Regions from separate parts of the Streptomyces sp. RLB3-17 genome, predicted to be linked through region 3. Evidence: predicted binding sites of a transcription regulator. Region 3 holds the regulator's gene; each other region holds the start of a gene.

Region 1 (3,275 bases), 2.6 Mb from region 3:
CGCCACCGTCGACGATGGTGGTGTCGTCCTTGGTGACGGTCACACGGCGGGCGCTGCCGAGCACGTCCAGACCGACCTGGTCGAGCTTGAGGCCGACCTCCTCGGCGATGACCTGACCACCGGTGAGGGTGGCGATGTCGCCGAGCATGGCCTTGCGGCGGTCACCGAAGCCGGGGGCCTTCACGGCGACGGCGTTGAACGTGCCGCGGATCTTGTTCACGACCAGGGTCGACAGGGCCTCGCCCTCGACGTCCTCGGCGATGATCAGCAGCGGCCGGGAGGCGTTGGACTGGATGACCCTCTCCAGCAGCGGCAGCAGGTCCTGGATGGAGCTGATCTTGCCCTGGTGGATGAGGATGTACGGGTCGTCGAGGACGGCCTCCATACGCTCCTGGTCGGACACCATGTACGGGGACAGGTAGCCCTTGTCGAAGGCCATGCCCTCGGTGAAGTCCAGCTCCAGGCCGAAGGTGTTGGACTCCTCGACGGTGATGACACCGTCCTTGCCGACCTTGTCCATCGCCTCGGCGATGAGCTCGCCGACCTGCGGGTCCTGGGCGGACAGCGCGGCGACGGCGGCGATGTCCGACTTCTCCTCGATCGGGCGCGCGGTGGCGAGGAGCTCGTCCGAGACCGCCTTGACGGCCGCGTCGATGCCCTTCTTCAGCAGCGCCGGGGAGGCACCCGCGGCGACGTTCTTCAGGCCCTCGCGGACGAGCGCCTGGGCCAGCACGGTGGCGGTGGTCGTACCGTCACCCGCGATGTCGTTGGTCTTGGTCGCCACCTCCTTCACCAGCTGGGCGCCGAGGTTCTCGTACGGGTCGTCGAGCTCGACCTCGCGGGCGATGGTGACACCGTCGTTGGTGATGGTGGGTGCGCCGAACTTCTTGTCGATGACGACGTTGCGGCCCTTGGGGCCGATCGTCACCTTCACCGTGTCGGCAAGCTTGTTGACGCCGCGCTCGAGGGCGCGACGGGCGTCCTCGTCGAACTTCAGGATCTTCGCCATGGGAGCGATTCAGCCCTCTCGGAAAACTGGGGTGAACGAACCGCGCCCCCGACGCCCGGCTGGTTATGGTCGCGGGGGCCAGGGGCGCAGTTCACTGCAAAACTGGGTGGAACGGTGAAGCTCGGCGAACTACTTCTCGATGATCGCGAGCACGTCGCGAGCCGAGAGAACGAGGTACTCCTCGCCGTTGTACTTCACCTCGGTGCCGCCGTACTTGCTGTACAGCACGATGTCGCCGGTGCTGACGTCGAGCGGCAGGCGCTCGCCGTTCTCGAAGCGGCCCGGGCCCACGGCGAGGACGACGCCCTCCTGGGGCTTCTCCTTCGCGGTGTCCGGGATGACCAGGCCAGAAGCCGTGGTCTGCTCGGCGTCCAGCGGCTGGACCACAACACGGTCCTCGAGCGGCTTGATGGCAACCTTGGAGCTGGTGGTCGTCACGATCCGACCTCCCCCTTCGGAGATCTCACGGGGTTAACTGTCTGAGGTGGCGACCAGGTGGATCCGTCGTCGCGGGTGCCGGACCTGCCCGTCGCTATTGGCACTCTCCAGGGGGGAGTGCCAGGGCCGAGACTATGACCGCGGTTAGCACTCGGTCAAGCGGAGTGCCAAAGCGTCCGGCGTGGCGTGGGGTTTTTGGGCACCCAGCGCGCGTGTCGGCGCGCCCGGGGCGCACGGCGCGAGCCACCCTCAAGCCCTTGCCCTCTCGAAGGTCTAGAGGTAGTTCTCCAGGCGCGCCGGTGTGAAGCCCTCCGCCTGGATGCGCCGCAGGAGTCTGATCGTCGCCTCCGTGAGGTTGGGTTCCTCGAAGCCGGAGAGGATGTCACCCGGTCGCAGACGGCGGGCGTCGGGCTCCCGGCCGAGGACGACGGCCGCGACCCCGCAGTCGGCGGCGGCGTGCAGCGTGGTGGTGTCGTAGGTGCCGTAGGGGGGACGGAAGAGCCGGGGGCGGACGCCGAAGCGGGCCTTGAGCTTCTCCTGCTGGCCACAGATCTCGGCCCGCTGGCCCGCGTAGGGCAGTCCCCGCAGCGAGGCGTGGTGCAGGGTGTGGTTCTGCACGCTCGCGCCTACCGTCCGCAGCTGGGCGAAGTGCCCGTACCCCGGCCCGACGACACTGTCCGTGAGGAACATGCTGACCGGCAGCCGCAGTTCACGGACCATGTCGACGAACCGCGGGTCGCGCTCGGCACCGTCGTCGTACGTCAGGAAGACCACCTTGTCGCGGGTGTGTACGCGGTCCACGACGGGGGCCAGCCCCGGCGCCGCGCCGCGGAGGGCGGGCCGGGCGGGTTGCCGCGGCGCGGCGGCGAGCGGGGTGGGCAGCCCCCAGTGCCGGTACGTCGCCGGGGTCGGGCCGTTCGGCCTGGACCTGCGCACCTCCTGCGCGGCCTTCTTGCCCAGCCGTTCGATCGGGTCGACGGACTGGGCACAGCCGGTGCAGTTGGTCAGGAGCGCCGCGGTGAGCGCCCCCGCGACCAGCGCCCGCGTTCTCACAGGTAGTCCTCCAGCCGTGCCACCGCGTACCCCTTGTCGGTGACCAGCTTCAGGAAGCGGCGGATCATGTCGGGCATGGTGCCGTCCCAGTCCTCCCTGCCGCGGAAGTGGGTGAGGACGATGTCGCCGGGGTGCAGGTCGCGGTCCCAGTCGCGGTACTCCCAGTGGTCGACGAAGACCTCCTCGTCCCAGATCGGCGCGTACTTGATGCCGCAGGACTTGGCGGCACGCAGGGTGTCCTGGTTGTAGTTGCCGTAGGGCGGTCTGAAGACCTTCGGACGCTTGCCGAACTGCTTCTCCATGATGTCCTGCATGCCGCAGATCTCGTCCCGCTGCTCCTCGTACGACAGCCCCGGCAGGTAGGGGTGGGTGAGGGTGTGGTTGTTGAGGGTGACGCCCCGGTCGCGCATCTTCCGGAAGTACCCGTAGTCGTCCTTGACCAGGTAGTTGCTCAGGAATGCGGTGTACGGGATCTTCAGGTCGCTCATCATCCTGAGGAACGCCGGGTCCTTCTCGGAGCCGTCGTCGATGGTGAGGAAGACGACCTTGTCCTTGGTGGGAACGGTCGTGAAGACCGGCGGCAGGCCGAGCTCTTCCTGATCGGTGACCTCGAAACCGTCGCGGGGTCCGATGACCGGCTTCCTCGCCGGGGCCGGCGGCGCGGCCAACGGGACCTTCGCGAGCCCCCAGTGCTTGGCCGCGACGGCCCGGGCGGCCTGCTGCGCGCGGAGTCTGGCGGCGTAGGAGTCGAGAGCGCGGGCCGGGGGCGCGTGCA
Region 2 (3,275 bases), 1.2 Mb from region 3:
CGGCCTCGGTGGTCAGGAACAGCGCGGCGATGGAAGCGGCGTTCTGCAGGGCAGAGCGCGTCACCTTCGCCGGGTCGATGATGCCTTCGGCGATCATGTCGACGTACTCACCGGTCGCGGCGTTCAGGCCGTGGCCGACGGGCAGGTTGCGCACCTTCTCGACGATGACGCCACCCTCGAGACCACCGTTGACGGCGATCTGCTTGAGCGGGGCCTCCAGGGCGAGCCGCACGGCGTTGGCGCCGGTCGCCTCGTCACCCGAGAGCTCGAGCTTCTCGAAGACCGAGGAGGCCTGGATGAGGGCCACGCCACCACCGGCGACGATGCCCTCCTCGACGGCCGCCTTCGCGTTGCGAACGGCGTCCTCGATGCGGTGCTTGCGCTCCTTGAGCTCGACCTCGGTGGCGGCACCGGCCTTGATGACGGCCACGCCGCCGGCCAGCTTCGCCAGGCGCTCCTGGAGCTTCTCGCGGTCGTAGTCCGAGTCGGAGTTCTCGATCTCGGCACGGATCTGGTTGACCCGGCCCTGGACCTGGTCGGCGGAGCCGGAGCCGTCCACGATCGTGGTCTCGTCCTTGGTGATGACGACCTTGCGGGCACGGCCCAGCAGGTCCAGACCCGCGTTCTCCAGCTTGAGGCCGACCTCCTCGGAGATGACCTCGCCGCCCGTGAGGATGGCGATGTCGCCGAGCATGGCCTTGCGGCGGTCACCGAAGCCCGGAGCCTTGACGGCGACGGACTTGAAGGTGCCACGGATCTTGTTGACGACCAGGGTCGACAGGGCCTCGCCCTCGACGTCCTCGGCGATGATCAGCAGCGGCTTGCCGGACTGCATGACCTTCTCGAGGAGCGGCAGCAGGTCCTTGACGTTGCTGATCTTCGAGTTGGCGATCAGGATGTACGGGTCGTCGAGGACGGCCTCCATACGCTCCATGTCGGTGGCGAAGTACGCCGAGATGTAGCCCTTGTCGAAGCGCATACCCTCGGTGAGCTCAAGCTCCAGACCGAAGGTCTGGGACTCCTCGACGGTGATGACGCCTTCCTTGCCGACCTTGTCCATCGCCTCGGCGATGAGCTCGCCGATCTGGGTGTCGGCGGCGGAGATGGAGGCCGTGGAAGCGATCTGCTCCTTGGTCTCGACATCCTTGGCCTGCTCAAGGAGGGCACCGGAGACGGCCTCGACGGCCTTCTCGATACCACGCTTGAGAGCCATCGGGTTGGCGCCGGCGGCTACGTTGCGCAGGCCCTCGCGGACGAGCGCCTGGGCGAGAACGGTCGCCGTGGTCGTACCGTCACCGGCGACGTCGTCCGTCTTCTTGGCGACTTCCTTGACCAGCTCGGCGCCGATCTTCTCGTACGGGTCCTCGAGCTCGATCTCCTTGGCGATGGAAACACCATCGTTGGTGATCGTGGGGGCGCCCCACTTCTTCTCGAGGACGACGTTGCGGCCCTTGGGGCCAAGGGTGACCTTGACGGCGTCGGCGAGCTGGTTCATCCCGCGCTCGAGACCGCGCCGTGCCTCCTCGTCGAACGCGATGATCTTGGCCATGTGAAGTGGTCCTCCCGGACTGGGGTGGATTGCTCCGGACCGCGCTGGCGCCCGCGACGGACGGCCTGCCTGCCCCGTGGTTCCTTGCACCACCTGGCCTGCGGGCCTCACCGACCCGGTCCTTCGTTATCACTCTCACCTTCAGAGTGCTAACGCCAATGATTAGCACTCGCCCCTGCCGAGTGCAAGCGCCTTCCCTTGATCCGCAGGTGAGAAGGGGCGCGCAACCCGCGCGTCGCGCCGGTGCGCGAGCGGGCCCACGACTGTGCGCGGACAGACCGAGGGGCTCGTACCCCATGGGATACGAGCCCCTCGTCACGTCGAACAGTCAGTCGGCGCGTGCTTCAGCTGGTCGCGAGTCGGACCATGTCCGCCTGCGGCCCTTTCTGGCCCTGCGAGATCTCGAAATCGACCCGCTGACCCTCTTCCAGGGTGCGGTAGCCGTCCATCTGAATCGCGCTGTAGTGGACGAAAACATCCGCACCACCGTCGACCGCGATGAAGCCGTACCCCTTCTCCGCGTTGAACCACTTGACGGTGCCCTGAGCCATGCCTAACTCCCCTATTACTGGCCCTTGCACAGGACCGCACTTCGCGGACCCGGGTCAGACCTCACCCCCCAACGGTTGGGGGTGTGCGCCGGAACGCGTCGACCGCGGCTGAATGTATCTGTCCAACTGCCGTCTGCAACAGGTCAATCGGACGAGAATTCCGGGCACGACTGATCGGAAATATAGGGAGAATTTGCGAAGATTCAGGGCAAGTCGGGCCCCATAAAAGCCATATAAGGCTCAAAAGCACGGGACACTTTGGCTACTTCTTGCCGGACTTCGGGCGCGAACTCATATGCGCCCGGCATGCAAAGTGGAGCGGGTTCCCCAACTGTACCGCGCTCAACCATGCAGAATTGCCCCCTCCGCTTCTCTCACGGAGGGGGCAATTCGATGAACTCTCGGTAATTGGCATTACCAAGGGTAACTATCTCACCCTGGGTAACGGCTCGCGAGGCGGTCAGCCGCCGGCGACGGCGGGGATGATCGAGACGCCCGCGCCGTCCGGCGTCGCCGTCTCCAGACCCTGCTCGAAACGGACGTCGTCGTCGTTCACGTAGACGTTGACGAACCGGCGCAGCTTGCCCTGGTCGTCCAGGACGCGCGCGGCGATACCCGTGTGGTTCTTCTCCAGATCCGCGATGACCTCACCGAGGGTCCCACCCTCGGCCGTCACCTCGGCCCGACCACCGGTGTAGGTGCGCAGGATGGTGGGGATGCGGACGTTGACGCTCATATCGGTGAGACCTCCCGGTCGGATTCTTGGCCTACGGCTGGGGAGCGCCCCGTAGGGGCGCGGGGAACTGCGCGACCGGCCCGCACCGGCCCGCAGCGGAGAAACAACCCTCCGAGCCAGGCCCTAAGCGAGCCCGGCCTCTCGGAAAGAGTCCAGGTTGGGACGAATGGTCGCCGTCAACCCCGTACCGGCCACCGCATCCAGCGTCTTCAGACCATCGCCGGTGTTCAGGACGACGGTGGTCAGCGTCGGGTCCAGCAGCCCGTTCTCGATCAGCTTCTTCGTCACGCCCACCGTCACACCACCGGCGGTCTCCGCGAAGATCCCCTCAGTACGGGCGAGCAACTTGATCGCGTCGACGACCTGCTCGTCGTTCACGTCCTCCACGGCCCCACCCGTGCGCCGCGCGATGTCCAGCACGTACGGCCCGTCGGCCGGG
Region 3 (3,275 bases):
CCGTGCAGTGCAGATCGTCCCCGCGCCGCTGGAACGTGGAGTGCGGCAGCTCGTGGATCTCGACGTAGAGGTCACCGGCGGGACCGCCACCGGGCCCGACCTCGCCCTCGCCCGCGAGCTGGATCCGCGTGCCGTTGTCGACACCGGCGGGGATCTTGACGGTCAGCGTGCGACGCGACCGGACCCGCCCGTCACCGGCGCACTCGGGGCAGGGAGTCGGGACGACGGTCCCGAAGCCCTGGCACTGCGGACACGGCCGGGAGGTCATGACCTGCCCGAGGAAGGACCGCGTGACCTGGGACACCTCACCCCGCCCGCGACACATGTCACAGGTCTGGGCCGAGGTACCCGGCGCCGCGCCCTCACCGTTGCAGGTGGCGCAGACGACGGCCGTGTCGACCTGGATGTCCTTCGTCGTGCCGAAGGCCGCCTCGTCCAGCTCGATCTCGAGCCGGATCATGGCGTCCTGGCCACGCCGCGTACGCGACCGCGGACCGCGCTGCGACGCCGTACCGAAGAAGGCGTCCATGATGTCCGAGAAGTTCCCGAACCCGCCGGCGCCGAAGCCGCCCGCACCGCCGCCGCCCGACTGGGACAGCGGGTCGCCGCCGAGGTCGTAGACCTGCTTCTTCTGCGGGTCCGACAACACCTCGTACGCGGCGTTGATCTCCTTGAACCGCTCCTGCGTCTTCGGATCGGGATTGACGTCCGGGTGCAGCTCGCGTGCGAGCCGCCGGAAGGCCTTCTTGATCTCGTCCTGGGACGCGTCGCGGCGCACGCCGAGTACGGCGTAGTAGTCCGTGGCCACTTAAGACTCCGCCAGGATCTGTCCGACGTACCGTGCCACCGCTCGTACCGCTCCCATCGTGCCGGGGTAATCCATGCGGGTCGGTCCGACCACGCCGAGTTTCGCTACTGCCTCGTCGCCCGAACCGTAGCCGACCGAGACCACGGACGTGGAGTTGAGTCCCTCATACGCGTTCTCGTGACCGATTCGCACGGTCATGCTCGAATCCCCGGCCTCACCAAGCAACTTGAGAAGCACGACCTGCTCCTCCAGCGCTTCGAGCACCGGCCGGATGGTGAGAGGGAAGTCATGTCCGAAGCGCGTCAGATTGGCGGTTCCGCCGATCATCAGCCGCTCCTCGGTCTCCTCGACGAGCGTCTCCAGAAGAGTGGAGAGCACCGTCGCGACCGTACCCCGGTCCTCCGCCTCGAACGCGTCCGGGAGGTCCTGCACGAGCTGCGGGACGTCCGCGAAGCGACGGCCCGCGACCCTGCTGTTGAGCCGGGCCCGCAGATCCGCGAGTGACGTTTCTCCGAACGGGACCGGGCAGTCGATCATGCGCTGCTCGACCCGCCCGGTGTCCGTGATCAGCACGAGCATCACACGGGCAGGCGCGAGCGACAGCAGCTCCACGTGCCGCACGGTCGATCTCGTCAGCGACGGATACTGCACGACGGCGACCTGCCGGGTCAGCTGCGCGAGCAGCCGCACGGTCCGCCCGACGACATCGTCGAGATCAACGGCACCATCCAGGAAGTTCTGAATGGCCCGCCGCTCGGGCGCGGTCATCGGCTTGACGCCGGCCAGCTTGTCGACGAAGAGCCGGTAGCCCTTGTCGGTGGGGATCCGCCCGGCGCTGGTGTGCGGCTGGGCGATGTACCCCTCGTCCTCCAGGGCCGCCATGTCGTTGCGGACGGTGGCCGGGGAGACCCCCAGCCGGTGCCGCTCGGTCAGCGCCTTGGACCCGACCGCGACCGGCTCGTCGGTGCCGACATAGTCCTGGACGATGGCGCGCAGCACTTCGAGCCTGCGTTCACTGAGCATCGCGCACACCTCCAGCTGTCGACCCCTCGGCGCCTCGCTTGGCACTCAGCGTGTGCGAGTGCCAGCATTCCCCGGCCCAGTCTACGGCCGGTGGGTACGGCCCCGGCAAGGGCGGCCCCGCGATCTTGTGCAAGGTGCACGGACGTACACCGACGTGTCGCGCGATGTCACACCGTCCCTGCCCCCGAATGTCGTGGCGTCCACGCCCTCCCGCTAGCGTCGGCGTATGAAGGTGACTTGGGAAGAGGCGGGGTGGGAACAGCTGACCCCGCGGGTGGGACGGCGGCGGCTTCCGGTCTGGGACTGCACGGTCGGACTGGTCGTGGGCGAGGGTGGGGCGCTGATCGTCGACGCGGGGTCGAGCCTCGCGGAGGGCGCACGGTTGCGCGAGGAGGCGCAGGCGCTCGCCGGCCGCCGTGTGACCTTCCTCGCGCTGACCCACCCCCACTTCGACCATGTCCTCGGCGCGGCGGCGTTCGCGGGCGCGGAGGTCCTCGTCGCGGGCGGCTCGGCCGAGGTGTACGAGCACGGGCGCGAGGAGCTGTACACGGACGCGGTACGGGGCGGGCTGGACGCGCGGGCGGCGGAGGACGCGGCGGACACCCTGGTGCGACCCCGGCACTACGTGTGGGGCACCCGGCGACTCGAGCTGACCGGCGGCGTCGAGGTCCTGCTGGTGCGGACGGGCGAGGGCCACACCGCCCACGACCTCGTGGTCGTGGTGCCGGGCGACCCGACGGTGGTGTTCTGCGGCGACCTGGTCGAGGAGTCCGGCGAACCCCAGGCGGGCCCCGATGCCGTACCGTCACGCTGGCCCGGGGCCCTCGACAGGTTGCTCGAACTCGGGGGCGAGGACGCGCTGTACGTGCCCGGTCACGGGGCGGTCGTGGACGCCGGGTTCGTACGGTCCCAGCGGGACGCGCTGGCCGCGCGTTTCGGCGTGTCGGGTTTCGGCGAGCCGGGTCTCGCCACGCCGGGTTTCGACGCGTCGGATTTCGGCGTGTCGCGTTGAGCCCCGCCGGGCTTCTCCTATCGTCATCCGAATGCGCCAGTACTCTCCGGACCTGACTCCGCCGTGGAAGAAGCCCAAGCCCGTGCCGGAGGTTCCGGCGGAGCCGGGCCTGGTGGTCGAGGAGCCGGGTACCGGTTTCTGCGGTGCGGTGATCCGCTGCGAGGCGGGCACGGTGACGCTGGAGGACCGCTTCGGCAAGCACCGCGTGTTCCCCCTGGAACCGCGCGGCTTCCTCCTGGAGGGCCAGGTGGTCACCCTCACCCGCCCCTCCTCCACCACCACCCGTCCCACCCGCACGGCCTCCGGTTCGGTGGCCGTCCCCGGCGCGCGGGCCCGGGTCGCCCGCGCCGGCCGGATCTACGTGGAGGGCCGCCACGACGCCGAGCTGGTCGAACGGGTCTGGGGCGACGATCTGCGCATCGAGGGCGTCGT

Evidence for each region. Region 3 encodes HrcA, which represses chaperone genes, less so after heat shock. Its sites were predicted from a motif close to TTNGCACTCNGNNNNNCNGAGTGCNAA; they were not measured.
Region 1: the regulator HrcA is predicted to act here: its motif matches at 1,592-1,618, upstream of groES (co-chaperone GroES).
Region 2: the regulator HrcA is predicted to act here: its motif matches at 1,676-1,702, upstream of groL (chaperonin GroEL).

What each region holds. Positions count from the first base shown of each region.
Region 1 is NZ_CP041610.2:6,752,959-6,756,233, reverse strand. Features, by position in the region: gene groL (chaperonin GroEL) at 1-1,009, opposite strand, end outside; gene groES (co-chaperone GroES) at 1,139-1,447, opposite strand; gene FNV62_RS30735 (polysaccharide deacetylase family protein) at 1,721-2,500, opposite strand; gene FNV62_RS30730 (polysaccharide deacetylase family protein) at 2,497-3,275, opposite strand, start outside.
Region 2 is NZ_CP041610.2:5,367,919-5,371,193, forward strand. Features, by position in the region: gene groL (chaperonin GroEL) at 1-1,549, opposite strand, end outside; gene FNV62_RS24335 (cold-shock protein) at 1,894-2,100, opposite strand; gene FNV62_RS24340 (MoaD/ThiS family protein) at 2,561-2,836, opposite strand; gene thrC (threonine synthase) at 2,960-3,275, opposite strand, start outside.
Region 3 is NZ_CP041610.2:4,155,387-4,158,661, forward strand. Features, by position in the region: gene dnaJ (molecular chaperone DnaJ) at 1-808, opposite strand, end outside; gene hrcA (heat-inducible transcriptional repressor HrcA) at 809-1,831, opposite strand; gene FNV62_RS19185 (MBL fold metallo-hydrolase) at 2,058-2,843, shown strand; gene FNV62_RS19190 (DUF3097 domain-containing protein) at 2,875-3,275, shown strand, end outside.